2 regions of the Synechococcus sp. PCC 7336 genome follow, and region 1 is predicted to be linked to the other one. Evidence: predicted binding sites of a transcription regulator. Region 1 holds the regulator's gene; the other holds the start of a gene.
The links. Region 1 encodes HrcA, which represses chaperone genes, less so after heat shock. Its sites were predicted from a motif close to TTAGCACTCNNNNNNNNNGAGTGCTAA; they were not measured.
Positions count from the first base shown of each region.

Region 2: a site for HrcA is predicted at 6,147-6,173, ahead of groES (co-chaperone GroES). Genes of this name have one in related genera too.

Region 1 covers NZ_CM001776.1:417,960-434,182, forward strand. Annotated here, with positions in the region: gene SYN7336_RS02070 (TIR domain-containing protein) at 1-439, shown strand, start outside; gene SYN7336_RS02075 (WD40 repeat domain-containing protein) at 446-4,057, shown strand; gene SYN7336_RS02080 (histidine phosphatase family protein) at 4,132-4,770, opposite strand; gene pstC (phosphate ABC transporter permease subunit PstC) at 5,060-6,274, shown strand; gene pstA (phosphate ABC transporter permease PstA) at 6,277-7,200, shown strand; gene pstB (phosphate ABC transporter ATP-binding protein PstB) at 7,255-8,079, shown strand; gene SYN7336_RS02100 (hypothetical protein) at 8,272-8,673, shown strand; gene zds (9,9'-di-cis-zeta-carotene desaturase) at 8,838-10,283, shown strand; gene glnA (type I glutamate--ammonia ligase) at 10,584-12,002, shown strand; gene panD (aspartate 1-decarboxylase) at 12,155-12,517, opposite strand; gene SYN7336_RS02120 (heat-inducible transcriptional repressor HrcA) at 12,777-13,919, shown strand; gene SYN7336_RS27605 (pentapeptide repeat-containing protein) at 14,087-15,508, shown strand; gene SYN7336_RS02135 (NAD(P)/FAD-dependent oxidoreductase) at 15,584-16,223, shown strand, end outside.
Region 2 covers NZ_CM001776.1:953,963-969,681, reverse strand. Annotated here, with positions in the region: gene SYN7336_RS04745 (phosphoglucomutase/phosphomannomutase family protein) at 1-1,057, shown strand, start outside; gene SYN7336_RS04740 (Mrp/NBP35 family ATP-binding protein) at 1,156-2,247, shown strand; gene acpS (holo-ACP synthase) at 2,262-2,681, opposite strand; gene SYN7336_RS04730 (hypothetical protein) at 2,753-2,998, opposite strand; gene lpxD (UDP-3-O-(3-hydroxymyristoyl)glucosamine N-acyltransferase) at 3,322-4,398, shown strand; gene SYN7336_RS24495 (D-alanyl-D-alanine carboxypeptidase) at 4,413-5,816, shown strand; gene SYN7336_RS04715 (hypothetical protein) at 5,803-6,048, shown strand; gene groES (co-chaperone GroES) at 6,252-6,563, shown strand; gene groL (chaperonin GroEL) at 6,656-8,326, shown strand; gene SYN7336_RS24490 (hypothetical protein) at 8,600-9,250, shown strand; gene SYN7336_RS04695 (class I SAM-dependent methyltransferase) at 9,372-10,595, shown strand; gene SYN7336_RS24485 (ATP synthase subunit I) at 11,002-11,475, shown strand; gene atpB (F0F1 ATP synthase subunit A) at 11,472-12,221, shown strand; gene atpE (ATP synthase F0 subunit C) at 12,359-12,604, shown strand; gene SYN7336_RS04675 (F0F1 ATP synthase subunit B') at 12,694-13,170, shown strand; gene SYN7336_RS04670 (F0F1 ATP synthase subunit B) at 13,190-13,696, shown strand; gene atpH (ATP synthase F1 subunit delta) at 13,698-14,243, shown strand; gene atpA (F0F1 ATP synthase subunit alpha) at 14,316-15,719, shown strand, end outside.

The DNA.
Region 1 (16,223 bases):
TCCCACAGCAACTATGGGGAATGGGACGGGGGGACGACCTCAGGTGTACTTGGACTTCGACCGGCGAGACTTCGATGCGCCAGAGTTGGAACAGCTTTACGAGTATTTAGAACAGCAGTTTCGGGTGGAGACACCGGACTACGAAGCAGGGGAAGGCGTAGAGAGTTCTGAGGAGAAGTTGCGGCGATCGGATGGGGTACTGATTTATTACGGGCGGGCCAGTGGGCTGTGGTTCAAGCGGCGGTTGAATGCGTTGCGCAAGAGTCTGGCCTCCGTCCGGTCGGAGTTGCCTCGGGCGGTGTATGTGGGGAACCCGATGACGCCGAGCAAGCAGGAACTGCAGGTGCCGGGGCTGGCGGTGATTCGCGAGTTGGAGACGTTTTCGCCAGAGTTGCTGCAGCCGTTTGCCCTGCAGTTGAATCGATCGCAGGGAGGGTAGATCTCGATGCAGGCAACAGAGCGGAAGAATCCTTTTCCCGGATTGCGGCCCTTCCAGTTGGGCGAAGAGTATTTGTTCTTTGGACGCGAAGGGCAGGCGGACGAGTTGCTGGCGCGGCTGCAGCAGCATCGCTTTGTGGCCGTGGTGGGGCCGTCGGGGGGTGGCAAGTCTTCGTTGGTGCGGGCGGGGTTGCTGCCAGCGGTATACAGCGGCTTTTTGCAGGGGGCGGGGTCGGATTGGCGGGTGGCGATCGTGCGGCCTGGGGGGGCCCCAATTCGGAATTTGGCAGTGGGGTTGAACCAACCGGAGGTGTTGGGCGGCGAGGGGGAGGATGCCCACCTGCAGGCGTTGTTTGTGGAGACGACGTTGAGACGCGGGAGGTTGGGGTTGGTGGAGGTGGCGCGGCAGGCGCGGATGGAGCGGCACGAGAATTTGCTGGTGGTGGCGGATCAGTTTGAGGAGTTGTTTCGGTTCGGGCAGAGTGGGACTTGTCGGGGGACAGACGATGAAGCGGCGGCGTTTGTGAAGTTGTTGTTGGGGGCGGTGCGGCAGCGGGAAGTGCCCATTTATGTGGTGCTGACGATGCGATCGGATTTTTTAGGGGATTGCGCTCGATTTGCGGGATTGCCGGAGGCGATTAACGAGAGTCAGTATTTGATTCCTCGCATGACGCGGGACCAGCGGCGAGCGGCGATTGAGGGGCCGATTGGGGTGGCGGGAGGCAAGATTGCGCCGAGGTTGGTGCAGCGGCTGCTGAATGATGTGGGAGATAACCCAGATCAACTGCCGATTTTGCAGCACGCGCTGATGCGCACCTGGGACGATTGGCAGGTCCAGCACGAGCCGGACGAACCGGTCGACCTGCGCCATTACGAGGCAGTAGGGACGATGGCTGCAGCGCTGTCGAACCATGCTGACGATCGATACGAGCAATTGACGGTACGGCAGCAACAGATTGCCAAGCGGTTGTTTCAGCGGTTGACGGAGCGGGGACCGGACGGGCGCGAGATTCGGCGACCGACGCCGTTGCTGGAGGTGGCAAAGGTGGCGGGGGTCAGTGGGGATGAGGTGCGAGAGGTGGTGAATCGGTTTCGAGGGGGAAACAACTCATTTCTGATGCCACCTGCACCGGAGCCGCTGACGGACGAGACAGTGTTGGATATTTCCCACGAGAGTTTGATGCGAGTTTGGACGCGGCTGAAGGATTGGGTGGAACAGGAGGCGGAGTCAGCGCGGGATTATTTGCGTCTGGCGGAAACAGCGGCTCGCTATCGGGCGGGGAAGGCAGGGCTGTTACGAGACCCGGAGTTGGCGTTTGCGTTGCATTGGCGGCGGGACGAGCGGCCCAATGTGGCTTGGGCAAATCGCTATGTTGAGGGGTTTGAGGAGGCCATTTCTTTTTTGGAGGAGAGTGTAGAGGCGAGAGAGCGGGCGGTTGCGGAGCGGGAGCAGCAGGCGGCGGAGCGAGAGAGGATTCGAATTCAACAACGCCGGTTCAGGCTAGTTTTGAGAGTTGCCATCGCAATGGCAGTGTTGACTGGGGGAGCGATTTGGGCAGCTATTTTTGCGTTTCAGCAGCAACGAATAGCCCATCGAGAACTCAATCGGGCACTCAACACTCAAATGAATGCTCATGCTTTGACTACACAGAACTTTCTGCTTGCAAGCCAAACACTTGAAGCGAAAATCGAAGCCATTGCTGCCGGAAAAGATTTGGCAGATTTGAGGGGCAAGTTATTACCGCATATTGAAATGCGGGTTATTGCCGCGCTGAATGAAGCAGTTTACAGGCCGAGAGAGCGCAACCGCCTTGTGGGCCACACAGGTCCTGTCAGGAGCGTTGCCTTCAGCCCGGACGGAGAGACGATCGCCTCCGCCAGCGAAGACAATACCGTCAAGCTGTGGAGTCTGGAGGGGGAGGAACTGATAACCCTGCAAGGCCACACAGGCCCTATCAGGAGCGTTGCCTTCAGCCCGGACGGAGAGACGATCGCCTCCGCCAGCGAAGACAATACCGTCAAGCTGTGGAGCCTGGAGGGGGAGGAACTGGCTACCCTTCTGGGCCACGCAGGCAATGTCAATAGCGTCACCTTTAGCCCGGACGGAGAGACGATCGCCTCCGCCAGTGACGATCGCACCGTCAAGCTATGGAGCCTAGAGGGCAATGCACTACTGGCCACACTGGCAGGCCATGACAGCCCCGTCACGAGTGTCGCCTTCAGCCCAGACGGAGAGGCGATCGCCTCCGCCAGTGACGATCGCACCGCCAAGCTATGGAGCCTGGAGGGCAATGCACTGGCCACACTGGCAGGCCATGACAGCCCCGTTACGAGTGTCGCCTTCAGCCCGGACGGACAGGCCATTGCTGCCGCTAGCAGTGACGATACCGTCAAGCTATGGAGTCGAGAGGGGGAGGAACTGGCCACCCTGCGAGGTCACGATGGCGATGTCTGGAGCGTCAGCTTCAGCCCGGACAGACAGACGATTGCCACCGCCAGTGGCGACAACACCGTTAAGCTGTGGAGCCGCGAAGGGCAGCCACTCGGCACCCTAGAGGGGCATCGCGGACCGGTCTATAGCGTCAGTTTCAGTCCGAGCGGACAGACGATCGCTTCTGCCAGTGATGACAATACCGTTAAGCTGTGGGGCCGCGAGAGCGAACAACTGGACACTCTGGCGGGACATCGCGGGCCTGTCTTGAGTGTCGCCTTCAGCCCAGACGGAGAGGCGATCGCCTCTGCCAGTTATGACGGAACTGCGAAGTTGTGGAGCCGCGAGGGGGAGGAATTGGCCACCTTGCAAGGCCATGAAGGGGATGTCTTTAGCGTCACCTTCAGCCCCAACGGACGAACCGTCGCCTCCGGCAGCGCTGACGGAACCGTGAAGTTATGGAGTCGCGAGGGGGCAGAGCTAAAAACCCTGCAGGGCCATGCAGGCGATGTCTTGAGTGTTAGCTTTAGCCCGGACGGAGAGGCGATCGCCTCCGGCAGTGGGGACCATACCGTCAAGCTGTGGAGCCGCGAGGGGGAGGAATTGGCTACCTTGCAAGGTCATGAAGGTGCTGTCGCGAGCGTTAGCTTCAGCCCGAACGGACAGATCGTCGCCTCCGGCAGTGCTGACGGAACCGTCAAGCTGTGGAGTCGCGAGGGGGAAGAACTCGAAACCCTACAAGGCCACACAGGCTCTGTTACGAGCGTCAGTTTTAGCCCAGACGGACAGACGATTGCCTCTACCAGTGGTGACACGGTCAAGTTGTGGAGCCTGGAGGGGGAAGAACTGACCGCCTTGCAAGGCCATAACAAAGTTGTCGAGAGCGTCAGTTTTAGTCCGGACGGACAGACGATTGCCTCTGGCAGCGCTGACGGAACTGTGAAGTTGTGGAGTCTAGAGGGGGAGGAACTAACGACTCTGCAAGGCCATGAAGGCTCTATCTTTAGCGTCAGTTTCAGCCCGGACGGAGAGACGATTGCCTCCGCCAGTTACGATCGGACAGTGATTTTGTGGAATTTTAAACTCGACGATCTCATTGCGAGAGGTTGCCACCAAATCGCCGATTACCTCCAGTACAATCCCAACGTCAGCGAGGACGAAAAACTATTGTGCGAAGGGGTTGAGTAAAGCGATCGCCCCCTTACACTGTGTCGGGATCGAGGTCGAGTTGGCGGAACTTTGCAGGTAGGACTGGCGATCGCTCAATAAAACCGCAAGTGCTCGGCCGCAGCACTCAAGTGAGAAATATCCCCATTCAACTCCAGCTTCCAGCACCGCTTTTGCCCCACCAGTTTTACCAAACCGCAGAGATGGCATTGAATCTCGGGCCGCCCCCCCACCAATCCCCAAGCAGCCCCCAACATCGAAGCCCCGTGGCCGATCAGTAAAATATCCTCCCCAAACTCAGTCGCCAGCACCTGCGCTGTCTGGCCTGCCCGCGCTAAAGCTTCCTCCCCCGTCTCGGGAAACATCGCCCGCACCCGCGCTCGATATGTAGGGTCCACCCTCGGATAAAACTGCCGTAGCGTCTCCATCCTCAGCAGCTCCGGTCGCTGCGCAAACCAATCGGGATTGAGAAACTCGCTCAGTCCTTCCTCCAAGGCTATGGGTAAATCTAGAGCCTCAGCCACGTGATGGGCCGTTTCAATCGTGCGTAAAAATGGCGAGGCAAAAATATAATCGATGCCCTCTCCCACTAAACGCTGGCCCAATTCCTTCGCTTGCACCACCCCATCGGCAGATAGCGCCGGATCGTGGGGTCGCAAAGCTGTTTTGTGCCAATCGGGATCGGCAAAATCTTGGCGATTGCCGTGGCGAGCAATCCAAATCGTTTGTGGCATCTCGAGCCCGCAATGCAAATTACCGCGATCCTAACCCCCACCCCAAGTACCAACAAGGCCAGCCGTGCCCGTCACGTTCCGCCCCAGTGGGTAAAGGAAACGCCATAATCGACTTCACAATATCCCTTAACCTGTCGTTAACCGATGAAGATGCATTGCCGCGATAGGGTGTAAGCGATTCGTTTCCCCCAGTCTGGTGTAATCACTGTTATGCTCCGCCCGCCGGCCGATTTTTGCGACCCAAGCGCGAGTGAAGCAGTTCTATTTTTATGTTCGCCCCTTCTAGCCTATGCAAGCTCCTTCCGGTAGTCAGACTGGCTTATCCATCAAGCAAGTGCTCCGTCGCAATGCTGCACGAGATAGGCGCGGCAAACTCATCGCGATCGCGATGTTTTTGTGTGCTGCCTTTTGCGTGGTTATCACCGTCGGCATTGTCTTTATCCTGATGGAAACCGCCGTCGAGTTCTTTAACGACGAGCTGTTTGAGACCATCGGCTACTTGCAAAAAACCACTCGGCAACTGGCCCAAGACGCAGGCGTCAGCGGTGCCGACCTCTCCGAAATCCTGCGCAAGGCGGTCGATACCCGCGATCGCACCATCGAACGCATCGCCGATGCCATTCCCAACCTGTCACAAGAGGAATTTCGAGCGACGCTAGAGCAAAACATCTCCTCCGCCAGCGGTGCCGAACGATTCTGGACCCGCATTTCCACTTCGTTTTCTCGCTTCTTTCTAGACAATCGCTGGACCCCTTTATTTGCCAGCAAGCGCTTTGGCATCTGGCCTCTGATTAACGGTACGGTCTTGGTAACGGTGGTCGCCATGCTGGTGGCCACCCCCTTAGGATTGGCGACGGCCATTTACCTCGGGCTGTATGCCCCCAAGCGACTGGCGACGCTTCTGCGACCGCTGGTGGAGCTACTGGCAGGAGTTCCCACTGTCGTGTACGGCTACTTCGCCCTGGTTTATATCACGCCAATCTTGCGAGCAATTTTCCCCGACACTGCCATTTTTAATGCTGCCAGTGCCGGCATCATGATGGGGTTGATGATTTTGCCTACCGTCGGCTCCATCAGCCTAGATGCGATCGTCTCCGTACCCAGAGCCTTGCACGACGGTGCCTATGCCCTCGGGTCCACCAAGATGGAGGTGGCCACTACAGTGGTGATTCCGGCAGCTATTTCCGGCATCGCTGCTTCGATTATTTTGGGCATCTCGCGGGCGGTGGGAGAAACCATGATTGTGACCGTAGCAGCCGGTCAGCAACCCATTCTCTACAGCGGCGACACCGCGCTTGAAAACCTGGCTATTGTAACGAACCCCTTACAATCTATTGCCACCATGACGGCCTATATTGCTCAAGTCAGCTTGGGCGATGCCCCCCAAGACAGCATCGAATACCGCACCCTGTTTGCAGTCGGTCTCGTGTTGTTCTCCATTACTTTGGCCATGAACTTGATTAGCCGCACTATTGCCAGCCGAATTCGCGAGGAGTACGACTGATCGTGACCAATCCGTTAGAGGCCATGGGCGGGGCAACCGCTGCCGAAGAGCAAAATCTATTCGCTCCCAACCTACAGCGCCGCCATTTAGTCGGCCAACTGTTCGCGCTCATCTGTGCGATCGGCACCCTTGCGGGGCTAGTTGTGCTGTTAATCTTGCTGAGCTTGACCTTCGTCCGAGCAATTCCCTTTCTCAGTTTCAGCTTTCTCACCTCCTACCCTTCGCAGGTGAATCCCGAAACCGCTGGGGTTCGATCGCCGCTGCTCGGCAGTATTTACATCCTGCTCTACACCATTCTGTTTTCGGTCCCGATTGGGGTTGGGGCTGCCATCTACCTGGAAGAATACGCCCCCAAAAATCGATTGACGCAACTGCTGGAACTCAATATCGCCAACTTAGCAGGGGTTCCGTCAGTGGTTTACGGTATTTTGGGGCTCGGTCTGTTCGTCAGACTGCTGGGCTTGGGACGGGCGATCTTTGCGGGGGCTCTGACAATGGCCCTAGTGATTCTGCCGGTGATTATTGTGGCTGCTCGAGAGGCCATCCGGGCGGTACCCCGTTCGCTGCGAGAGGCTTCCTACGGATTGGGGGCCACCAAATGGCAAACCGTTTGGACCCACGTGTTGCCAAATGCCATACCCGGCATTTTGACCGGGGTGATTATTGCGGTTTCGCGGGCGATCGGAGACTCTGCATCGCTCTTAGTCCTCGGCGCCCTGACCTTCATCACCTTCGATCCCAATATCCTAGAGTGGTTTGGCCTCACTTCGCAGTTTACGGTGTTGCCCTTGCAAATCTTCTTCTGGACGGGCTTGCCCCAGGATGTGTTCAAGGAGTTAGCCGCTGCGGGCATTATCGTCTTGATGATTTTGCTGCTGTCCCTCAACGCCCTGGCGATCGTTATCCGCAGCAAATACAGTCAGTAGGCTGAACGTTACTGTCATTCAATTCCCCACCTCCCTTCCTTCCCGGAGACTCATCTGATGCAATCTGCTTCACAAGCACCGACCGAAGTTAAAGACACAGCCGTATTAGAAGCCCAAAAAGTTGACGTTTACTATGGCGACTACCTGGCCGTGACAGATGTCAATATGTCGGTGCCCAAAAACCAGGTCACGGCTCTAATCGGTCCTTCGGGATGCGGCAAAAGTACGATGTTGCGCTGTTTTAACCGTATGAACGACTTGGTTCCCAGCGCCCGCGTCGAGGGTAAGGTGATTTATCACGGTCAAAACCTGTACGAAGAAGAGATCGATCCGGTGGAGGTGCGCCGCCGCATTGGCATGGTCTTCCAAAAGCCCAACCCCTTTCCAAAATCTGTGTTTGAGAATATTGCCTTCGGTCCTCGCGTGAATGGGTTTAAGGGGGACAAAACCGATCTGGCAGAGTTGGTGGAGCAATCGCTGCGTCAGTCAGCTTTGTGGGATGAGGTGAAAGATAAGCTGCAAGATAGCGGTCTAGCTCTGTCCGGCGGACAGCAGCAGCGCTTGTGCATTGCCCGCACGCTGGCGGTAAAGCCCGATGTGGTGCTAATGGACGAACCCTGTTCGTCCCTCGACCCCATTTCCACCCGTCGGATTGAGGAGTTAATCGAAGAACTGAAGCATAACTATACGATCGCCATCGTCACCCACAACATGCAGCAGGCCGCCCGCGTGTCGGACATGACGGCTTTCTTCAATGCCGAAGTCGATGATGAAGGCGAACGGGTCGGTCGCCTCATAGAGTTCGACCGCACAGAAGCAATCTTCAATCATCCCGTTCGAGCAGAAACTCGCGAATATGTGAGCGGCCACTTCGGCTAAGTCCAGTCGAGCGGAATAGAGACTTACCCCAGACGATCTACCTTCTCTGCTTGGGGCAAAGCTTGTTTGCCAACAGGTTAGTGCTGGGGCTGGGTAAATAATGTTAACTTTGATTTCATTTGATTGCGCTTGGTTAAGTGTCCGTCTTCGCCTATGCTGAATAGAGGCTGTTTCCCCCATTGAGACATTTTCATGAAAATTTTCCTGTCTAAAGTCGTAGCGCTGCTGCTGGTGGCAGTGCTGTTTGTCTCCGGCTGTGCCTCGACTCCAGGAACCGAGCGTCTTTCGGGTAAATATTATGACGATGCGCAGGTGGTGGTAGACGTGCTGCGCGAGGCGATCGCCGTTCCCCCAGAGGCTGAAAATCAAGCGGAGGTGCGCAAAGAGGCCCTTTCGGTGATGGAGGCATTTGGCTCTCGCTACAACCGCAATCGCTATAAGGGATATCAGTCTTACACCACCCTCAGAACCATCTTCAACACCTTGGGCTCTTACTATCGTCAAGAGAAAATTCGTCCCATTCGTCAAGACCGGCTCGATCGAGTGGCTAGCGAACTCCGGCAGGCTGAACTCGCCATTCAGCGCAAGCGCTAAATCTCAGTGCGATCTCGTGACTGTCTTGCGATCGCATTGCAGCGGACTAGGGACGCATTGTGGCGTCCCTTTTGTTTCGCCCAGATTGGCGCGATCGCGCGCAGCTAGTGCCTTAGAATGAGGAAGATTTACATTGCGTTACAGTTGACGTCAGGGAAATTCGCATGCACGTCGCCATTGTTGGAGCTGGGCTGGCTGGTCTGAATACCGCCGTCAACCTAGTGGAAGCGGGCCACACCGTCGAAATTTTTGAGAATCGTCCGTTTGTGGGGGGCAAAGTTGGCAGTTGGATAGACAAAGATGGCAACCACATCGAAATGGGATTGCATGTCTTTTTCGGCTGCTACTACAACCTCTTTGGACTGATGGCCAAAGTGGGAGCCCTCGACCATCTCCTGACCAAACAACACACCCATACCTTTGTCAATCGCGGTGGCGAGCTGGGTGCCCTCGATTTTCGCTTCTTTGCCAGAGCCCCCTTCAATGGCTTAAAGGCGTTCTTTACCACCTCGCAGTTGTCGGCCAGAGACAAACTGCAAAACTCGATCGCCCTCGGCACCAGCCCGATTGTGCGCGGCTTGGTGGACTTTAACGGAGCTATGCAGCAGGTGCGCGAGCTCGATCGCATCAGCTTCGCCGCTTGGTTTCGCAGCCACGGCGGCTCCAACGGCAGCCTCAAACGCATGTGGAATCCGATCGCCTACGCCCTCGGCTTCATCGACACCGAGAATATCTCCGCCCGCTGCATGCTGACCATCTTCTTGTTCTTCGCCACTAAAACCGAGGCATCGGTGTTGCGCATGCTAGAAGGCTCTCCTGCCGAATTTCTCCACAAACCGATTGTGGACTACATTACATCGCGGGGGGCGAAACTCCATCTCCGTCGCGGCGTCAGCGAAATCTTGACGGCAGGAACTGAAGATCGGCAGAGGGTCTCGGGTCTGAAACTCGCTGACGGGGACACAGTCACTGCCGATGCCTATGTCTGCGCGGCGGCTATTCCCGGCACCCACCGCCTACTGCCCCCCCACTGGCGTCGCTGGCCTCAGTTCGACAATATTTACAAACTGGAGGCCGTGCCGGTGGTGACCGTCCAACTGCGATTTGACGGCTGGGTGACGGAATTGCGGGGGGAAGCGAAAACGGCAGCCGAGCAGGCGTCTGCCATCGGGCTGGATAACCTGCTTTACACCGCCGACGCCGATTTCTCCTGCTTTGCCGATCTCGCCCTCACCAGTCCGTCCTCTTATTACAAAGAGGGGGAAGGCTCGCTATTGCAATTGGTGCTCACCCCCGGCGATCGGTTTGTGCCCATGAAAAATGAGGCGATCGCCCAGCAGGTTAGCCAGCAGGTTCGAGATCTGTTTCCCTCGGCCCGCAATTTAAATGTGACCTGGTTCAGCGTGGTCAAGCTAGCCCAATCCCTTTACCGCGAGGGGCCGGGAATGGACCCCTATCGGCCCGACCAAACAACCCCCGTGCCCAATTTCTTCCTCGCCGGTAGCTACACCATGCAGGATTACATTGACAGCATGGAAGGGGCAACGATTTCAGGCAACTTAGCGGCGCAAGCAATCTTGGAGAGCGCGTTAATAGCCGGAAAAGTATAGAGCGCTATTTTATACGATCGCATTGTCCCGTCTGCGAAGCTTTGTCATTTCCGTCAAGTGGGTTGCACCTTTACAGCAACCCACTCGGTGCATTGAGGTGGGGGCGAAGGTATCTGCAGATTCACTTAAGGCAGAACGGATTTTTTGGTATTGCTAGATACAAAACAGGGGTAGGTGGCTCTCTAGGATCGGGTGAGCAAAATCTGACGCTCTATTGACTCCGGTGCTCCAGTATTCTTGAAGCGATTGAATCGGGGCGTCTAGGAACAAATTCAGGTATTTAAAAGGAGACAGACGCGAATGGCATCACCCCAAGACGTAATGAACCTGATTCAGGAGCACGATGTCCAGATTGTCGATCTGAAATTTATCGACCTACCCGGCACCTGGCAGCATTGCTCTTTCTATGTCGATCAAATAGACACCGATACTTTCGCGGAAGGCTTGGCCTTTGACGGCTCCAGTATTCGCGGTTGGAAGGCCATTAACGAATCCGACATGTTGATGGTGCCCGACCCCAACACCGCTTGGCTCGAACCCTTCACCGAAGTTCCGACCCTCAGCCTCACCTGCAGCATTAGCGAGCCCCGCACTGGCGAGCCTTACGAGCGCTGCCCCCGCAGCATCGCCGCTAAAGCGATCGCCTATCTCAGTTCCACTGGTATTGCCGATACCGCCTACTTTGGCCCCGAAGCAGAATTCTTCATTTTTGACGACGTTCGGTTCGACCAAACCCAAAACAGTGCCTATCACTATGTGGATTCCATCGAAGGTCGCTGGAACTCCGGTCGCGAAGAAGAGGACGGCAACCTAGGCTACAAGCCCCGCTACAAAGAAGGCTATTTCCCCGTCTCCCCCACCGACTCCTACCAAGACCTTCGCACCGAAATGCTACTGACCATGGGCAAGCTAGGGGTGCCGATCGAAAAGCACCACCACGAAGTGGCCACAGGCGGTCAAGCGGAGTTGGGGGTCAAGTTTGCCGATATGATCTCCGCTGCAGACTACTTGATGATCTACAAGTACGTCATCAAGAATGTGGCTAAGAAGCACGGCAAGACGGTGACCTTCATGCCCAAGCCTTTGTTCAACGACAACGGCACCGGCATGCACACCCACCAGTCCCTCTGGAAAGGCGGCCAGCCCCTCTTCTTTGGTGACGGCTATGCCAACCTGAGCCAGATGGCCCTGCACTACATCGGCGGCATCCTCAAGCACGCTCCTGCCCTACTCGCCTTTACCAATCCCACCACCAATTCCTACAAGCGGTTGGTCCCCGGTTTTGAGGCGCCGGTTAACCTGGCCTACTCGCAGGGCAACCGCTCTGCTTCCGTGCGGATTCCGATTACTGGCTCCAATCCGAAGGCCAAGCGTCTGGAATTCCGCTGCCCCGACGCCACCAGCAACCCCTATCTGGCCTTTGCTGCCATGCTGATGGCTGGTTTGGACGGCATCAAGAACCAAATCGATCCCGGCAGCCCCTTGGATGTCGATATTTACGATCTATCCCCCGAAGAACTGGAAAAAATTCCCTCCACTCCCGGCTCCCTCTCGGAGGCGTTGGAGAACCTCAAAAGCGACCATGCCTTCATGTTGGAAGGCGGCGTCTTTACCGAGGACTTCATCAACAACTGGATCGAGTACAAGCTGGACAACGAGGTGATTCCCCTCAGCTTGCGCCCTCACCCCTACGAGTTCTCCCTCTACTACGACGTGTAAGTCAATGCAACTCGTTGAAGCGCGATCGCCCCTCAAGCGAGGGGCTTTTTTTGGGGTAATCCAGGCATTTAGCGCAGCGAACCACAGCGCTAGTGAAAGGGTCTAATAGACACATTCTCAAAACTACGGGTCTCTGCTTAGACGGGGTGCCGCTATCGGACCAACTCTAACTGAGTTAGATTTTTAAAAATGCGATTGTTGGCATCCAGCAAGAGCTTGATCGGCTGGGTGGGCTTGTCTTGGAGGTGAAATGACATGATGGTGATTTCATCCCCTGCCCGAACCAAATGGGCGGCAGCACCGTTCATACAGACGACGCCAGAATGGCGATCGCCCGCGATCGCATAAGTCTCCAAGCGATTGCCATTGGTATTATCCACCACCAATACCTTCTCGTACTCAGCTAAATCGGCAGCCTCCATCAAGGCTTTATCGATGGTGATGGAGCCCGTATAGGCCAAATTCGCTTCAGTCACTATTGCTTTGTGAAGCTTGGATTTGAGGAAAATGCGCATAAGCACTGTCAGGACAGGAGTTAAGTTGGCTAAACGGCAACTGCGTCAGCGATACGATCCTAACCGGGAGAACGCCCCAAACGCCAAAATTAGCGGTAGGTTGGCGATCGCTCGAAGGTCGATTGGAACGGATAGCGGGAGTAACTTCAGGGAAGACTAGCGATCGTGCAACTGGCTGCGCTACGCTGAATTCAACCTGTGGGATACACGTAGGTACAGCAATACAGCCGAAGTCACTCGATGCGGTACAACGATCCCCATGCAAATTAACTTGAATGCCCGACAGCAAAATATTCTCTGGGCGACGGTTCGCAGTTATATCGCCACGGCAGAGCCTGTGGGCTCCAAAACCTTAGCCCAATCCTACGACTTGGGGGTGAGCACCGCCACCATCCGCAATGTCATGGCGGTATTAGAGCGCAGCGGCTTATTGTTCCAACCCCACACTTCCGCCGGACGCATTCCCTCCGATAACGGCTATCGCGTCTACGTTGACGACTTGATCGAAGACCCCACCGACCTGCAGGAGCAACTCTTGCAAGTGCTCTCCGATCGCCTCGGCCAGCAACTGAACGACAATCTCGAAACCCTACTGCACCAAGCCACTCAAATTTTGGCCACCTTGAGTGGTTGCATTGCCCTCGTCACCGCTCCCCCAACTGACACCGCCACCATCCGCCACCTACAACTGGTGGCAGTCGATCGCAACCGCATTATGGCGATTTTGGTGACCGATTCTTACCAGAGCCACTCCGTCTTACTCAACCTACAAAGCGATTCCCAGACAGGGCTGGGCTCTCCCCTCGGACATACCATTGCCCCCCTATCGCCTGTGAATGACGATCGCCGAACCGAGCCGGATGCGATCGAACAATTGGAACAGGAGCTGCAACTGCTCAACAACTTCCTCAACCTGCAATTGCGGGGCAAAACCTTCTACGACATCCTCAATATTGACTGGTCCGAACTCAACCGCCAATTCCGTTCTTATGGAGCTTGGCTCCAGCAGTTGCTAGATGTGCTCAAACACAATCACTTGAGACCGGCGATCGGCCAAGTTTTTGTGGGGGGGATGACGGGCCTGATGCGCCAGCCAGAGTTTGCTCAAACCGACCAGATCCAGGATGTGGTGCAGCTACTCGAAGAAAATCAGTCGGAATTGTGGCCGGTGTTGGGACCCACGTCCCCCGATCGCGTCGTTGTTTATATCGGCTCCGAAAACCCCCTCGAACCGATGCGACAGTGCAGCCTGATTTCGACTGGCTATTCTTGCGGCAGTTGGGCAATGGGCAGCGTCAGCCTGCTAGGGCCGACCCGGTTGCCCTACGAGCGGGCGATCGCCTCGGTTAAAGCCACAGCCCATCACCTCTCAAACACACTCAACAGTGTGAATTCAACTTGAATCTGCCGATCGCAGCTCAAGAGCATCAATTAATACACTAAAATATAAAGATGTAGCGTCATAATACTGATTCTTCGCGTGTAACTCGATAAACTAAGCGATAATATTTGACAGTATTTTCGGTTCGGGCAGTGGGTGGGTGAGTTCAAAGCAGTTAGGGTGAGTCCATGGAAGCGAAGGAATTATTGCAGTGGTATGCTGCCGACCGCCGCAAATTTGAAGGCATCGAGCTCAATAAGGCAAACTTGCCCGACTCTCACCTGCAGGGAATTGCGCTGATTCGGTCTAGCTTGCACAATGCCAATCTCAGCGGAGCCAACCTGAGTGAATCGGATCTGTACAAAAGCGATCTGTATCGTGCCAATCTCAACAACGCAATGCTATCGCAGGCGAGGGTGCGGCGGGCAAAGTTGCGCGAGGTGCAACTGGTAGAAGCTGATTTGCGCTATGTGGATTTCACCGGTTCGTTTTTGATTTCAGCCAATTTGACTGGAGCCAACTTCAGCCATGCTATTCTCACCACCACTTTTTTGAGTCACTGCAGCCTGCGGGAAACCAACTTTTCCCATGCAGACCTCTATAAAGCCAATTTGCGTAACAGCGATCTCAGCGGGGTCAACTTGCAGGAGGCCGTTCTCAAGCGCACCAACCTGATGGAGGCCGATCTCTACGAAGCCAATTTAGTGCGGGCAATGGGAACTGAGGCGAACCTGAAAGGCGCTAAAGTGGGACATGCTAATTTGGCAGGGGCCGATTTCAATCAGGCTAATTTGGCGGAGGCGAGTTTAACTTATGCCAATCTGGCCAATTGTAATTTGAGGGGTGCCAATCTCAGCGATGCCGATCTGAGTATGGCTTGTTTGCGAGGGGCCAATCTGACGGGGGCCAACCTGGAAGGCGCGAATTTGAACGATGCCGATTTGGCCAACGCCATCCTGACAAAGGCAAAACTGGCCCGTGCGAGCTCGGAGGGGGCTAAGTTTCGCGAGACTGTGATGCCGGATGGTAGCGTGCGCTCGGATGAGGCGATACCGGTGGATCGCGATCGCTTGAGAATGGCCATCGATAAACCGGCAGAGTCTGGCTGGCAGCGAGCGAGTGCCGAGGAAGTTTTGGAGAGATTTGCGACAGGGGAGCGAGATTTTCCTCAAGTTTCGTTGCGGCGAGCACTGCTGTACGGAGCCTATTTGCGCTGCATCAATCTCGATCGCGCCGATCTCAGAGAAGCCTATTTGCGCCAAGCCAATTTGTACGGCGCGAACCTACATGCTGCGAATCTGAGTGCTGCCAGCGCAATCGGTAGCGATTTGAGCGAGGCGAATCTATCTGCGGCTAATTTAAGAGGCTGCGATTGTCGAGGGGCTGATTTGCGACGGGCGGTGTTGGTGGGGTCGAGTTTGCAGGGGGCGAACCTGAGTCAGGCGCAGTTGCAGGGGGCTGACTTGCGCGATTGCAATCTGCAGGAGGCTAATTTTGCCGGAGCCAATTTGGCGGGGGCAGATTTGTCTGGGTGTAACTTGCGGCGGACGAATATCACTCGCGAGCAGTTAGAGAGTACCATTCGCACCAAAGTCGCTCCCTCGATTTAGCGGCTGGCGATCGCCAGCCGCCCGCAATTCCCCTCCGTGCAGTACAACTGAGCCTGAGAGATATGAGGGGATGGGATGACAAAGACGATCGCCATTGTCGGAGCGGGCTTAGCGGGACTGACCTGCGCCAAGGTTTTGCAAGAAAACGGCTGCAATGACTTTGTCTTACTCGAACAAAGCGATCGCGCAGGCGGCAGAGTGCGCACGGATGAGGTCAATGGCTTTCAGCTCGATCGCGGTTTCCAGGTGCTGTTCTCCGCCTATCCAGCGGTCCGTCGCCATCTCGATCTCGAGGCTTTAGAACTGTGCAACTACAGTCCGGGGGCGGTGCTCGTGCGGGGCGATCGCCACTATCCCATTGGCGACCCTCTCCGGGCTCCCGCCACTCTGCTCGAATCGCTAGCCAATCCACTGTTGACGCTGGGGGACAAAGCTCGCATATTGACACTGCGAGCTCAATTATTCGCCAGTTCGATCGAAGCCATTTGGCAGCAGCCCGATCTCTCCACCCTAGATTTTCTCCAGCAGTGGGGCTTCTCCCCACAAATCCTGCAGCACTTTTTCTATCCCTTCTACAGCGGCATCTTTCTCGACCCAGAACTCAAAACCAGTGCCCGTCTATTCCAGTTCTATTTCAAGATGCTATCTGAAGGGGCGATCGCGACTCCCAAACGGGGAATGGGGGCAATCTCCGACCAGCTTGCCAGCCACCTCG
Region 2 (15,719 bases), 540 kb from region 1:
GGCGTTTGGTGGCTCGGTCTCGGCGGATATCACTCGCCAGGTGGAGGAGTTGCTCGCCGATTTGCCAGTGGCGGTGGAATCCACTGCTCCCGTTGCAATTGAGGATTTCGATCCTTGGCCGATGTATCTAGGGCAGTTGAGTCAGCAGGTGGACTTAGACGCGATCCGTCAGTCCTCGGTCAAAATCTGGATCGATGCGATGCATGGCTCGGCGGCGGGAGGAATGACTCGCTTGTTGGGCGATCGCGTACGAGAAATACGCGGCGATCGCGATCCCCTATTTGGCGGCATGTCCCCCGAGCCGCTGCCGCCGCAGTTGGCAACAACGATGGAGGCGATCGCGGCCGATCCCGCCCCGCTCAAAGTGGGACTGGTGTTTGACGGAGATGGCGATCGCATTGCGGCGATAGACGGCAAGGGGAAATTTCTCAGTCCTCAAATTGCAATCCCCATTCTGATCCAGCATCTTGCCGAGCGGCGCGGTTACAGCGGGGAGTTGGTCAAAACCGTGAGCGGCTCGGAGCTCTTTGCCAAAGTGGCCGCCCTCTACGATATTCCCGTCACCGAAACGCCGATTGGATTTAAGTACTTGGCCGATCGAATGTTAGCCACAGATGTGCTGCTGGGCGGGGAAGAGTCTGGGGGCATTGGCTTTACGGGCCACATTCCCGAGCGGGATGGCATGCTGTCAGCCCTGTATCTACTGGAGGCGATCGCCGCCACCGAAAGGGATCTGAGCGATCTCTACCGCGATCTGCAGGAACGCACCGGCTATACCTCCTATTACAATCGCCGCGATCTGCACCTGCCAGACAAGTCAAAGCAAGAGAAGTTAATGCGATCGCTGGATGAAACTCCTCCCCAGGCGATCGAAGGTAGGCAGGTGCAAGCCCATTTAACCCAAGACGGGCACAAATTTGTCTTGGAAGATGGCAGTTGGTTGATGATTCGGGCCAGCGGCACCGAGCCTGTTTTGCGCTTGTACTGCGAAGCATTGAGCCCCGAAGCTGTGGAAGCCTTACTGGATTGGGCGGAGAATTGGGCCAATCGGGCATAGGGCTCTAGAACAGTTGCAGGGATGATGGGGGCGATCGATCTAAATCTGCCAGCAAACCTTGCATTACATTGAAAATAAACTCACTCACTGAAGCTGCAATGACCGCCACAACCCTCAGCCCCGAAGCAATTCTCGATGTCTTGCGCCCAGTTTGCGATCCCGAGCTGCGCAAGAGCTTGGTGGAGCTGAACATGATTCGCAACGTGACGGTAGAGGGGCAGAATGTCGCCTTTACCCTCGTGCTGACGACACCAGCTTGCCCCCTGCGGGAATTCATCGTGGACGAGTGCAAAGATGCCATTCGCACTCTGGGGCCGGTGGACGCAATTGATGTGGAGGTGACGGCAGAGACGCCGCAATCGGTGGGGCTGCCCGATCGCCAGGGGATAGACGGCGTACGCAATATTATTGCTGTGGCCAGCGGCAAAGGGGGGGTGGGCAAGAGTACGGTATCTGCCAATTTGGCAGTGGCGCTGGCTCAAACGGGGGCGCGAGTGGGCATTCTCGATGCCGACATTTACGGTCCCAATATGCCGCTGATGTTGGGGGTGCAGGGACAGCCAGTGGAGGTGGAGAAAACCCCTCAAGGGCAAGAGCGCTTGCATCCAGTTGAGGCCCACGGGGTCAAGCTCGTGTCCATGAGCTTTTTAATCGATCGCGATCAGCCGGTGATTTGGCGCGGCCCCATGCTGAACGGCATCATTCGTCGCTTTTTGTACGACGCGGTCTGGGGGGAATTAGATTATCTAATTGTGGATATGCCGCCGGGCACGGGAGATGCTCAACTGACCTTAGCCCAAGCGGTTCCGATTGCCGGTGCCGTCATCGTGACCACCCCCCAAACCGTTGCCCTGCACGATGCCCGCAAGGGCCTCAAAATGTTCGAGCAATTGGGGGTGCCCATCATCGGCATCGTGGAAAATATGAGCTACTTTATCCCCCCCGATCGACCGGATGTGCGCTACGACCTGTTTGGTTCGGGGGGCGGCGAGAAAACGGCTGGCGAACTGAATGTGCCGCTGCTGGGGACCGTTCCGCTGGAGATAGCCCTGCGGGAACAGAGCGATCGCGGTCTACCGATCGCCGTCTCCAATCCCGATTCCGCTTCCGCCTTGGCCCTGACCCAAATTGCCAAAACAGTGGCGGGCAAGGTATCCGTCCTCGCCCTGCAGCCTCAGCCGATGACGTAGAGAATGGGCTGACGCTAGGCGATCGCCACCAACAGAACCGTTGCAAAGGCGTAGTCGCGATCGTGGGTAAAGCTCACCTGCCAAGCCACCTGCTCGGCCTGGAAGCCAAACTGGTGCAACACCTCCATTCCCCGCCCGTGCAATTGGATGGAGGGCGCCCCCGATTGAGCCCGACAGATTTCCACATCGGTATAGCCCACACCTCTCCAGCCCGTTCCCATTGCTTTGACAGCAGCTTCCTTCGCCGCCCACCGCCCAGCCAGACGGTGGAGGGTGTGGGCATCCGAGCGCAAGCAGTAATCCCGTTCTGCCGAAGTATAGACTTTTGCTAAAAAGCGATCGCCAAATCGCTCCCATGCTTGTTGGATTCGAGGCACATAGACAATATCGGTTCCAAGCCGCATAAAGGGGAGAGACTTGGCTGCGAGTTCCATCAATTCACCCAAACAATTACGACGCGATCTGACTGAATCGTTCGGCTCAAAAATAAAGGCGATTGAAGGTATTACTGCCGAGACTTTGCCTTATCTAACCTTAGCGGACGGCCCATAAAATCGGTCCCATTTGCTGTTTCAATCGCTTCGTCTTCTTGAGCGGAGCTGGCGAGATTGACAAAGGCTATACCCCGTCCCCTTCCAGTCTCGCGATCGATGGGAATACTGACAGATGTAACTTCCCATTTCTGACTAAAAAACCCAGTTAGGTCTTCGGCTGTGGCAGTATAATTCAAGTTACCCACAAATATGGTCATAAACTGTCTAGAGACATGTCTAGTGCGAGTTGCATAAATGGCAATAAAGAGCTACGTAAATACAAATATCGGTATATTGAATTTCTTACTTTTATCATGGCGGCTGCGCCTTCCTGAGGAACGTAACGGGATATGAAGGGGTTTGTGCCCTTATGTTTACACTGCTTAAACAGCCTTCAAATCCTTTAGGTAAGGTTCTCAATCGCGGCAAAATTTTGACAAATTTCTGATTTTAGACCAGTCTCTTCCCGAGGAAAAGAGGCTTCTTTCCTAGCTCGTATGGCTGCGCGATCTGCCGCTAGAATCCGATTGAGATTGACTCGTTGCTCGTTGAAGCGTGGGAGGTGGCAGTGCAGCTATCAGAGATTGCAAGGCGTCTGGGGTGTGATTGCGAAGGCTCGGGGGAGATCGAGATTCGAGGTGTTGCAGCTCTAGAGGCAGCCCGAGCGGGGGATCTCAGCTTTGTCAGTGAAGCCAAGTATTTGCCCTTACTCAAACAAACTCGGGCCAGTGCTGTCCTTGTGGCCCTCGATAGCCCCGTGCCTGCAGAGCTGGCGGTGGTGCGATCGCCCAATCCTCGCCTGGACTTTGCCCGCGCGATCGAGTGGTTTTACCGCCCCTACCAGGCTGCGGCAGGCGTTCACCCCAGTGCTGTTGTTGCCCCCGATGTGGAGTTAGGGGCCGAGGTAGCCATTGGGGCCAATGCGGCGATCATGTCCGGCGTTAAGCTAGGCGATCGCACCCAGATCCATGCCAATGTCACCCTTTATCCCGGTGTAGAGATTGGCAGCGACTGCGTCTTGCTGGCCAACTGCGTCTTGCACGAGCGCACCCAATTGGGCGATCGCTGTATCATCCACAGCGGCGCCAGTATTGGCGACGATGGGTTTGGCTACGTGCCCCAAGCGGATGGCAGTTGGTACCGGATGCTACAAGCGGGACGGGTGGTCTTGGAAGACGGCGTGGAAGTGGGTGCAAACGCGGCGATCGACCGTCCGGCAGTGGGGGAAACTCGCATTGGTGCAGGCACTAAAATTGACAATCTGGTGCAGTTGGGGCATGGCGTGACGATTGGAGCCCATACCTTGCTGTGCGCTCAAGTGGGCATTGCGGGCGGAACGAGGTTGGGTCGAAATGTCTTGCTAGCCGGACAGGTGGGACTGGCGGACCATATCGAATTGGGCGATCGCGTCATCGCTGCCGCCCAAACTGGCATTTCCACCGACGTGCCCTCGGATACAGTTGTGGGTGGCTATCCCCACCAAGCAGCGCGCGATTGGAAACGCACAGTAGCCGTACAGCGGAAACTGCCGGATTTGGCTGCATCCGTTCGCAAACTTCAGAAGCGCTTGCAGGCGATCGAGGATAAACTCGGTGCGACAAAATTATCTTCAGATTAGAGTAGCGATCGCGATTGGTTGCGCAGCAACGGAAGACAATTGACGCCGGACGCAACCCCCTGCCATTCAGCAACGATGGGGGATGTCCAGTCAATTCAGATATGGGTCGGGCAATTCGGGGTGGTGAGGCAGATATGCGCTGGATATGGATAGGAACGGTTGGCGTTGGCTTGGCCGCAGTTGCAGGACTACTGGGGTGGGGGGCATCGCCAACGCCGTGGGTGCGATCGGCAGAGTTCCCACCGGCAGAGCAACCGACGGTAGAGCGACTGGTGTCTCCGCCAAGTGTCTCGGCAGAGGACTTGCCCCCCGTCTCGCCAGCATATCGAGCTGCGGTCAATCGGTTTCTCGATCGCCTGCAGGCTCGCGGTTTCGATCGCACCTGGCAGGGGGTGCTGTTTGTGGATGCTCGCGGGCGCGAACTGGCGGTTCATCAACCGACTCTGATGTTGCCTGCCGCTTCAGTGACCAAATTGGCCACCTCCCTAGCGGCACTGGAGACGTGGGAGCCCAACCATCGGTTTACGACCAAAATTTATGCCACCGGGGAGCTGCGAGAGGATGTTTTGTACGGCGACCTGATTGTGGCGGGGGATGGCGATCCCTATTTTGTTTGGGAAGACAGCTTTGAGCTGGGATCGCAAATTGGCGCGTTGGGCATTCGCCACATCGCGGGCGATTTTCAGGTGGTGACCCCCTTCTACATGAACTTTTATCCCAATCTGTCCACCTCCGCCGAGCTCTTGCGCTGGGGCATGCACGAGTCGCTCTGGCCCCTGGAAGCGCGCCATCAGTTTCAGCAATGGGCCAGCGATCGCGCCAATGTTCGCGCTCCTGCAGTCAGCTTCTCTGGGGGAATTCAGACGCTTGCGGCCCTGCCCCCAGAAGCCCAGCCGCTATTCGAGCATCCCTCGCGATCGCTGACGGAAATTCTCAAAGCCCTCAACACCTACAGCAATAACGTTATGGCCGATATGTTAGCCAATCGTTTGGGGGGCATCTCGGTGCTATCGGACAAAGTGAGCCCCTACCTGCCCGCCCGCGAAATGCAGGTGGTGACTGCCTCCGGCTTGGGACGGGACAATCGCTTTTCTGCCAGAGCTGTTGTGGCCATCTTGCAGGCCCTGGACGAGAGAGCGGCAGCGGGTGGCTTAAGCCTGCACGATTGGCTGCCGGTCTCCGGGATCGATCCCGGTACCCTCTCCAACCGCAATGTTCCCCACGGTATTGCTGCGAAAACCGGCACCCTCAACAGCGTCACCACATTGGCGGGGACGCTGCCAGACGGCACCTATTTTGTCCTGCTCAACCAGGGCTGGGATATCTACGCAGTGCGCCAACTGCAGAGCCAGTTGTTGCGGGAAATGTTACAAGTGTCTGTAGATTTGAATTCCCCACAGGCCCATGCAAGCCCTTAAGCAGGCGATCGATCGCATTCTCAGTTTCGCTATTTTTGCCGCGTTAGCCAGCTTTGCCTGGTTTGCCGTTGCTGTCGCTGGGGCGTTTGCAGGGATGTCGTTGGGATACGACCTGTGGATGCAGTTGTGGCAACCTCTGTTTCAGCCCATCCTCGGGCTGATTATGGCGGGGGCCTTAGCTAGCGGTGCTTGGAGCTGGATGCGGAAACAACGCGATCGGTTTTCGCAATAGCGATCTATTGATGACACTAAAAGCTCTCGGGGTGCGGATATTCGCACCCTAGGCTTAGCCTCGATCCGGTTGAACTGGCTAGCGGGGGTGAGCTACCATTAGCACTCGGAGCAGGAGAGTGCTAATCGGGACGATCTGTGTCGTCACCAGTACTGTCCAGCCCGGTAAACCAGAACTGAAACCCAAGAGGAACACCTGCTAGTATGGCTAGTCTGAGTTTGTCTGCCTCCACCCTCAAACCCCTCGGCGATCGCGTTTTACTCAAAGTCGCCCCCCAAGAGGAAAAGACGGCTGGAGGCATCCTGCTGCCCGATGCGGCGAAAGAGAAGCCCCAAGTGGGTGAAGTTGTCGCTGTCGGCCCCGGCAGCTTCAACGATAAAGGCGATCGCGTTCCCCCAGAAGTCGCCGTGGGCAGCAAAGTGCTCTATAGCAAATATGCTGGAACCGAACTCAAGTTGGCAGATACCGAGCACATTCTGCTGGCGGCAAAAGATATTTTGGCAGTTGTGGAATAAATCCCTACCCCATTCAAACCGCGATTCTTCGGCCGAATGGCTGTCTCTGCTGACAGCTCGACATTCCCCATCGATACCACAGGACATTACTCATGCCTAAACAAGTAGTTTTTGACGAATCCGCACGCAGAGCACTGGAAAAAGGCGTCAATCAACTGGCCGATGTCGTCCGCATTACCCTCGGACCCAAAGGCCGCAATGTCGTGCTCGAAAAGCAATTCGGTGCGCCTCAAATCGTCAATGATGGCGTCACCATCGCCAAAGAGATCGAGCTGGAAAACGCACTGGAAAACACTGGCGCTCAGCTCATCCGCGAAGTTGCCTCTAAAACCAACGACGTTGCCGGTGACGGCACCACCACCGCCACTGTCTTGGCCCAAGCCATGATCCGCGAAGGTCTGAAAAATGTTGCAGCGGGAGCCAATCCGGTGAGCCTGCGTCGGGGCATTGACAAAACCGTCACGGCTATGGTCGAGGGCATTCGCACTCTGGCCAAGCCCGTCGAAGAATCGAAAACCATTGCCGAAGTCGCTACCGTTTCTGCCGGTAACGATGAAGAAATTGGCCAGATGATTGCCAAAGCGATGGATGCCGTCGGTCGCGATGGGGTGATTACGGTTGAAGAGTCCAAATCCCTCGATACCGAACTGGAAGTGGTGGAAGGGATGCAGTTCGATCGCGGCTATATCTCCCCTTACTTCATCACCGATTCCGAGCGCATGGTGACTGAGTTTGAGGATGCCCTGCTGCTGATCGCCGATAAAAAAATCTCCAATATCCAAGAGCTCGTGCCAGTGTTGGAGAAAGTAGCTCGTGCTGGCAAGCCTCTGCTGGTGATTGCGGAAGATCTTGAAGGGGAAGCACTGGCGACTCTCGTCGTCAATCGCTTGCGGGGCGTGCTCAATATTGCAGCGGTCAAGGCTCCTGGTTTTGGCGATCGCCGCAAAGCCATGCTGCAGGATATCGCGGTCCTGACCGGCGGCCAGCTCATTTCTGAAGAAATTGGCCTCAAGCTGGAAAGTACCGATCTCGACATGCTCGGTTCCGCCCGCAAAATCAGCATTAGCAAAGACACCACCACCATTGTGGCTGGCGGAGATACTTCGGCTGATGTCGAGAAGCGCGTCGCTCAACTGCGCCAGCAGTTGGAAGAAACCGATTCCGATTACGACAAAGAAAAGCTGCAGGAGCGGATCGCCCGCCTGTCAGGCGGTGTAGCCGTAATTAAGGTGGGGGCAGCCACCGAAACCGAGCTCAAGGATCGCAAGCTGCGCATCGAAGATGCTCTCAATGCCACCAAAGCTGCGGTTGAAGAAGGCATTGTTCCCGGCGGCGGAACCACGCTGCTGCACCTGAGCAAGCAAGTGGACGAAGTGAAAGGCTCTTTGAGTGAAGAAGAGCAAATCGGTGCCGATATCGTCGGTCGGGCGATCGAAGCCCCCGTGCGCCAAATCGCCGAAAATGCCGGTTTGGAAGGCTCTGTGATCGCTCAGAAAGTGCGGGAGCAGGCCGCCAGCATTGGCTATGACGTGGTGCAATCCGCCTATGTCGATATGATTGCTAACGGCATTGTCGATCCCGCTAAAGTAGTCCGCTCGGCTTTGCAAAACGCAGCCTCGATCGCGGGCATGGTGCTCACCACCGAGGCTTTGGTGGTGGATAAGCCCGAGCCCAAATCTGCGGGTGCTGACGCTGCCGCCGGTATGGGCGGCATGGGCGGTATGGGCGGCATGGGCGGCATGGGCGGTATGGGCATGATGTAAATCGGCCTGACGGGTACGAGCTGCGCACGAGCCGTTCTCCTCGGTCTTGCCGGTTGAGCGGCTGCCCGCCAGATGGTACATAACCGCCGAAATCGCTAGCGATTTCGGCGGTTGTCTCGTGCCGCTGACACACCCGCGCGATCGCAGCAGCCCGGAATGAAACTGGATGATAGGATACGGATTGCTAGAGAAGGCCGATGCCCGAGCGATGGCGATCGCGTCCCCCTCCCAAAAGTTTTTGTTGAAGCGTTCACATAACGGTTGGAGTTTCGTATGCGTTTGCTAGAGTCCTGTCGCGAGGCAGCCAATAGATCCCGTTCTCACTTGTCAGTCACTCCCCTTCGCCACATGGCGATCGCGATCGCCGCTGCCACTGTCAGTTTGGGCTGGAGCACGTCGGCAGCGCAGGTACTGGCAGATGTCGAACCCCCTTCCGCCTCGCCAGTCTTATTCGCTCAAGCGGAAGAAATTCCCGATCCCCAACAATTTCGTGCCCTCGAACAAGCTGGCAGTAACCTCAGTTTCCGACGGGCGGAGCTGTTGTTAGAGCAGGCCAACACCGCCACAGACGCGCAGAATTTTGCTAGAGCAGCAGAGCTGCTAGAGGAGACATTTAACGCCTTTAATACCCGCTCCAACTACTACCAAGAGCTGTCCCGCAGCTTTGCCGGTATCGACAATCGCATTTCCGATTCTCTCAGGGGCTTAGCTCGCGAGGCAGCCCAGTCGCGGGATGAAGTGGCATTTGAATTGGCCATTGTTTATCGTGCCGATAACAAAGCCGAAGAAGCCGTGGCCCAGCTCGTACAAGTCATCTCCAGTCAAGGCCCCACCCGCGACTTGGGGGTACGGGCCTACAATCAATTATTCGAACTGGGCTTTGTGGATACCCCCTACGACAATCCCTTTAGCAGCCCCAACTAAGCTGTCGAGCCCTGCCAATTCATAAGGCTTCACACCGTTGGTGAAAGCCCGAATGGTAATCTCCAATGTGCTGCGCCCACTCCTCCGTGCAGCACATTTTGTCTACCCCATTTCAATCCCCATGGTCAATCCCGCCCCCCCAGACTCTGCCGATCGCGTCACCGCCCGAGTGCAACAACTTTACGATCGCTTTCCCTTCCCCGGCGAGCCGATTGCGGGGGGCGAACCTCCAGGCTTTAACTGGCGCTGGAGTTGGCCCCAAGCCTATTCCTTTTGCACGGGGGGCTATCCCTATCCAAAAAAACCGCGCATTCTGGATGCGGGCTGCGGCTCTGGCTGCGGCACCGAATACATCGCTCACCAGAATCCCGAGGCCGAAAAATGGGCCATTGACCTGAGTGCCAATGCCCTAGCGATCGCCCGAGAGCGCTGCCACAAGTCCGGGTCTCCCCCGGTCGAATTCCGCCACCTCAGTCTCTACGATGTAGAGCAAATTCCCGGCAGCTTTGATTTCATTAACTGTGTCGGCGTCCTGCACCACTTGCCCGACCCCACTGCTGGTCTCAAAGCACTGGCAGACAAGTTGGCGACCGGCGGCATTATGCACGTCTTTGTCTACGGCGAGCTGGGCCGCTGGGAAATTCGCCTGATGCAGCAAGCCCTGCGACTGTTGGTGGCAGGGGATGAGTCCGCCAACATGGAGACGGTGGAGCAACTGCAAGCCGGCTTGCAGGCCGGACGCCAACTCTTCGAGATCCTGCCCGAGAACAACCGCATCGTCTCTCAAGAGAAAGCACGCTGGGCGGGCGAGAATCGAGCGGATGAAAACTTTGCCGACATGTACCTCCACCCTCAAGAGGTGGACTATAACTGCAATAGTCTGTTTGCCTGGATCGAAACCTCCGGTTTGGAGTTCGTCCGCTTTTCTAATCCCCAATTTTGGAATCTCGATCGCCTGCTGGGCGATCGCCCCGAATTACTCGCCCGAGCCCAACAGCTCGATCGCCAGCAGCAATACCGCTTAGTGGAACTGCTGGATCCCGTCAATGCCCATTATGAGTTTTATCTCGCCAAGCCCCCCCTACCGAAGTTCGACTGGACGGCAGAGAACTCGAAAGCGGCGATCGCCCACCGCAGTCCCTGTCTCTGGTATTGGCCCGGTACGACACTGCTCAACTACAATTTCGAATCGGTCCAACTTTCCGAGTCAGCCTACGCTTTTCTGCAAGCGGCAGACGGCCAGCGCACTGTAGCCGAGCTCCGTGCCGCACTCGACGAACCTCCCACGGCAGAAGAGTTAATGCAACTGTGGCGATCGCAAGTGCTGCTGCTTGAAGCTATTTGAAGCAAACGCTAAGATGACAGTCTTTTTTGACACGAAACTTTACTCAATGTGTAGTTTAGGAATTCTTTTGATTCGGACGTAGACCGCTCCCGCTTGATGATAAACTCCTATTGAAGCGTTAACGCCAATCTCGCGCTACTAGGCCACACAAGGGATTGAGCCGATTGCTCATCTGGTTTCAGCGATGAAAATCGGAGATTGCGATCGTTTGAGGCATCATCGCTCGACATTTGCAGTAAGCATAAATACTTATTGTGATATGTTAAGTAGCGGTCGCCGTGCTCTTCTGGCACGAGTTGACCGTTGCATCGCAACGGGGTCGGCTGCTCTAGAGTCATTTGTTTTCTCTCGGGCAAATCCGAAATCTCATCTCCGAAATCTCATCAAAGTAGGTCTGAGTGGATATATGAGTCACTCTGAATCTATCGAGGCTGAGCCCGAACTGATATCTGCGGATGCCAGTTCGACCGAGTCTCCTTCCGAAACGGCACCGCCACTCGATCGGATGCAAGCGGGGGGAGAATACAGCCAACTTACCCAGCAACTGCTAGTCACGACGTTGGCTTGCAGTATTGTTATCGCCCTATCCATTGCTTGGATTTACCCATTCAATATAGTCGCGAATTACGGGCTGGGTGCTGTCTTTGGCTTAGTTTATTTTCGGATGTTGGCTAAAGGCGTGGCTCGGTTGGGGCCGTCAAATCGAAGGTTGGGGGGTCCCAATCGCCTCGTATTGTTCGCTGCCCTAATTGTTGTTGCCACTCGCGTAGAATCCCTTGAGGTTTTACCCATCTTCTTTGGGTTCATGACCTACAAAGCGGCCTTATTTGTGTATGCAATTCAAACGCTGGTCCCGTCTCGGAAGTCCGATATTCCATGATTGACTTTGTCCTCCAATCCCAGCTCTTGCCCTTTGCCGAACTCGAAGTGGGCTACCATCTCTACTGGCAACTGGGAAGCTATACGATCCACGGTCAGGTCTTGATCGGCAGTTGGATTGCGATCGCTATCATCCTCGGCTTAGTGTTCTGGGGTACCCGCAGCATCGAGCGCGTTCCGACCGGACCGCAAAACTTTTTGGAATACACCCTAGAGTTCGTTCAAGGGTTAGCGAAATCCCAAATTGGGGAAAAAGAATATCGGGCTTGGGTGCCCTATGTCGGCACGCTCTTCCTGTTCATCTTTGTCTCCAACTGGATGGGTAACCTCTTCCCCTGGAAGTTTATTACTCTGCCGGAAGGCGAACTTGCTTCCCCCACCAACGACATCAACACCACATTGGGTTTGGCCTTGTTGACGAGCGTGACCTACTTTTACGCCGGAATTCGTAAAAAAGGCTTCGGATATTTCAAAAAGTATATCGAACCCACCCCAATTCTGCTGCCCATTAACATCCTGGAAGATCTGACCAAGCCCCTTTCCCTCAGCTTCCGCCTGTTCGGAAATATTCTGGCTGAGGAATTGGTTATCGCTGTGATTGTTTTGCTGGTACCTCTCTTCATTCCGGTACCTCTGATGATTCTCTTCCTGTTTACGGGGGCCATTCAAGCTTTGATTTTTGCGACCCTGAGTGCCAACTATATCGGGGAAGCTTTGGAGGGACACGGTGGAGAACACCACGACTAGATGAGACTGTCGCGATCGACTTGGCGTTCTCTCATCCATTCCCCCGACAAGTTTGTTAGTGCTCTCTGCTAACAATTCCGACCACGTTACATTAACCTATCAGCGCTCGCGCGCAATTGAAGGTAAGGAGACCATTAATGGATTCACTGACTGCTGCTGCTTCCGTTCTCGCTGCTGCTCTCGCAATTGGTATTGGTGCTATTGGCCCCGGTATCGGTCAAGGTACTGCAGCCGGCAGTGCTGTAGAAGGGATTGCTCGCCAACCTGAAGCAGAGGACAAGATTCGCGGCACCCTGCTGATCAGCTTGGCTTTTATGGAAGCACTGACCATTTACGGCTTGGTTGTGGCTCTGGTTCTATTGTTTGCCAACCCCTTTGCTTAGATTTCGCCCTATCCGGTACCCAGAGGCTGGGCCTCGGCCGATCGTCTCTGGGTGCCCTTTCCCTAGCAACTTTAGTGCCCTCGAAAAACATGATTCACTGGTCTTTAATCGTTGCAACTGAAGCGGTCGAACAGGAAGCCAGTCTGTTTGGATTCGACGCCACACTCCCGATTATTGTGGCCGAGTTCTTACTGCTGATGGCGGTTTTGAAAGTAACCTTCTTCGGCCCTCTGACAGACGCAATCGACGAACGCAACGATTACGTGCGCGACACGGCAGCGGATGCGAAAGTAAAGCTGGCGGAATCTCAGTCTTTGGCCGAGAAATACAAACAGGAAGCTGCCCGAGCTCGATTGGCAGCCCAATCCCTGATCTCGGATGCAGAAGCCGAAGCGACTGCACTGCGCAATCAACAAGTGCTTGCCGCCCAGCAAGAAGCCCAAGCCAGAGTGCAAGAAGCTCGGCAGGCGATTGAAGCCGAGAAGAATGCTGCACTAGAAGTCTTAGAAGCTCAGGTGACTGACTTGAGCAGTCAGGTGACTGAAAAGTTGTTAGGTGCCGCATAAGTAAATAGGAGACTTGAGGATGCTGCTTGCGTCATCTACTGGATTTGGGTTGGAATTCGATATTCTCGACAGCAATATCATTAATATTGCTATTATCTTGGGCCTGCTAATTTATCTGGGTCGAACCACGATCTCAAATATTTTGACCGAGCGCAGGTCTGCCGTTGTCAAGGCGATTGAAGAGTCAGAGCAGGCCAAAAAGCAAGCACTGGCAGAGCTCAATCAACAAAAGCAAAATCTTGCCATGGCTCAGCAAAAGGGAGAAACCATCCTGGAGCAAGCGAAAGAAACGGCTGCTGCCTTGCGTGCCGAGATTCTCGGCAAGGTGGATGGCGACATCGAAAAGCTCAGGGCTGCTGCCGATAAAGAAATTGCTGCCGAACGCGATCGCGTCATTGCCCAACTGCGCCGCCAAGTGGTGAAACAAGCCCTCGAAGAGGTCGAGCGCGAATTACCGAGCCGCTTGACCGACGACGCTCAGTCCCGCTTGATCGACAGCAGTATTCAGTTATTGGGAGGACAGTAAGATGTCTGGCAATATTGCCCAACAAATTGCCGCGCCCTATTCCGAAGCCATGCTCTCCATCGCTAAGGAACAAAACCTCGTGAACGAGTTTGGCGAAGACGCTCGCGGCATCCTCTCTGTGCTCGATGCCAGTTCCGAGCTAGAAGCGTTCTTGGGAAATCCTCTGGTTCCGACTGACAACAAGAAATCCCTGTTACAACAAGCATTCGAAGGTAAGGTGCAGCCATTCGTGCTGAATATCCTCAACCTGTTGGCCGATCGCCGCCGCATTTTCTTTCTGCGCCAGGTCTGCGATGGCTATCTAGCGCTGCAGCGCAAGCTACAGAAAATCGCCTTGGCTGAAGTGACCTCTGCAACCGAGCTGAGTGATGCTCAAAAACAGTCCGTCATCGAGCGCGTCAGGCAGATTTCCCAAGCGGAAGGCGTAGAGCTGCAGGCAAAGGTGGACCCCGAACTGATTGGGGGCGTCATTATCCGCGTTGGCTCTCAGGTGATTGATGCCAGTTTGCGCGGTCAGTTGCGCCGCTTGGCCTACCAGCTTTCTTAACTATATTTCTCACACATTTCTAACTGTGTTGACCCCTAACTATGTTGACCCCTAGCTCTTGAAGAGGACATTATGGCTACGATTCGCCCCGACGAGATCAGCAGCATTATTAAGCAGCAGATCGAGCAGTACAACCAAGAAGTTCAAGTCTCCAATGTCGGTACCGTGCTGCAAGTCGGCGACGGCATCGCCCGCATCTACGGCCTCGACAAAGCTATGGCCAGCGAATTGCTGGAATTTGAAGACGGCACCGTCGGCATCGCCCTCAACCTAGAAGAGGATAATGTGGGCGCAGTACTGATGGGAGCTGGTCGCAGCATCCAAGAAGGGAGTTCCGTTAAGTCTACGGGCAAGATTGCTCAGATTCCGGTCGGTCCCGAATTGATTGGCCGCGTGGTCGATCCCCTCTGCCGCGTCATTGATGGCAAGCCCGAGCCCAACTGTTCTGCCAGCCGCCTCCTGGAATCTCCTGCCCCCGGCATCATTGCGCGGAAATCGGTCTGCGAGCCCCTGCAAACGGGAATTACCGCAATCGACTCCATGATTCCCATCGGTCGCGGCCAGCGGGAGTTGATTATTGGCGATCGCCAGACGGGCAAGACCACCGTGGCGGTGGATACTATCCTCAATCAGGCTGGCGAAGACGTGATTTGCGTCTACGTGGCGATCGGCCAGAAGGCCTCTACGGTTGCGCAGGTGGTGGGCATTCTGGAAGATAAGGGCGCGATGGACTACACCATTGTGGTGGACGCTAATGCCAATGCCCCTGCAGCACTGCAGTTCTTGGCTCCTTACACGGGTGCGGCGATCGCCGAACACTTCATGTACGAAGGCAAGCACACCCTGGTGATTTACGACGACCTGTCCAAACAGGCTGTGGCCTACCGTCAAATGTCTTTGCTACTGCGCCGTCCCCCCGGTCGCGAAGCCTACCCCGGCGACGTTTTCTACATCCATTCCCGTCTGTTGGAGCGTGCCGCTAAGTTGAGCGACGAATTGGGTGCCGGTTCGATGACGGCTCTGCCGATCATCGAAACCCAAGCGGGTGACGTGTCCGCTTACATTCCCACCAACGTAATTTCGATTACCGACGGCCAAATCTTTTTGGAAGCCGACCTATTCAACGCCGGACTGCGTCCCGCGATCGACGCCGGTATTTCGGTCAGTCGGGTAGGCTCTTCCGCTCAAACCAAAGCGATGAAGAAGGTGGCTGGCAAGATTCGCTTGGAGTTGGCTCAATTCCGCGAATTGGAAGCCTTCTCTCAATTTGCCTCCGATCTAGATGCCGCTACCCAAGCTCAGTTGGCTCGCGGTCAGCGACTGCGGGAAATTCTCAAGCAGCCCCAGTACTCTCCGCTGTCTGTGTCCGAGCAAGTTGCCGTCATCTATGCCGGTACCAATGGCTATCTGGACGATATTGAATTGAGCGATGTGGTCGACTTCAAACAGGGGTTGATTTCATATCTGTCCACCAGT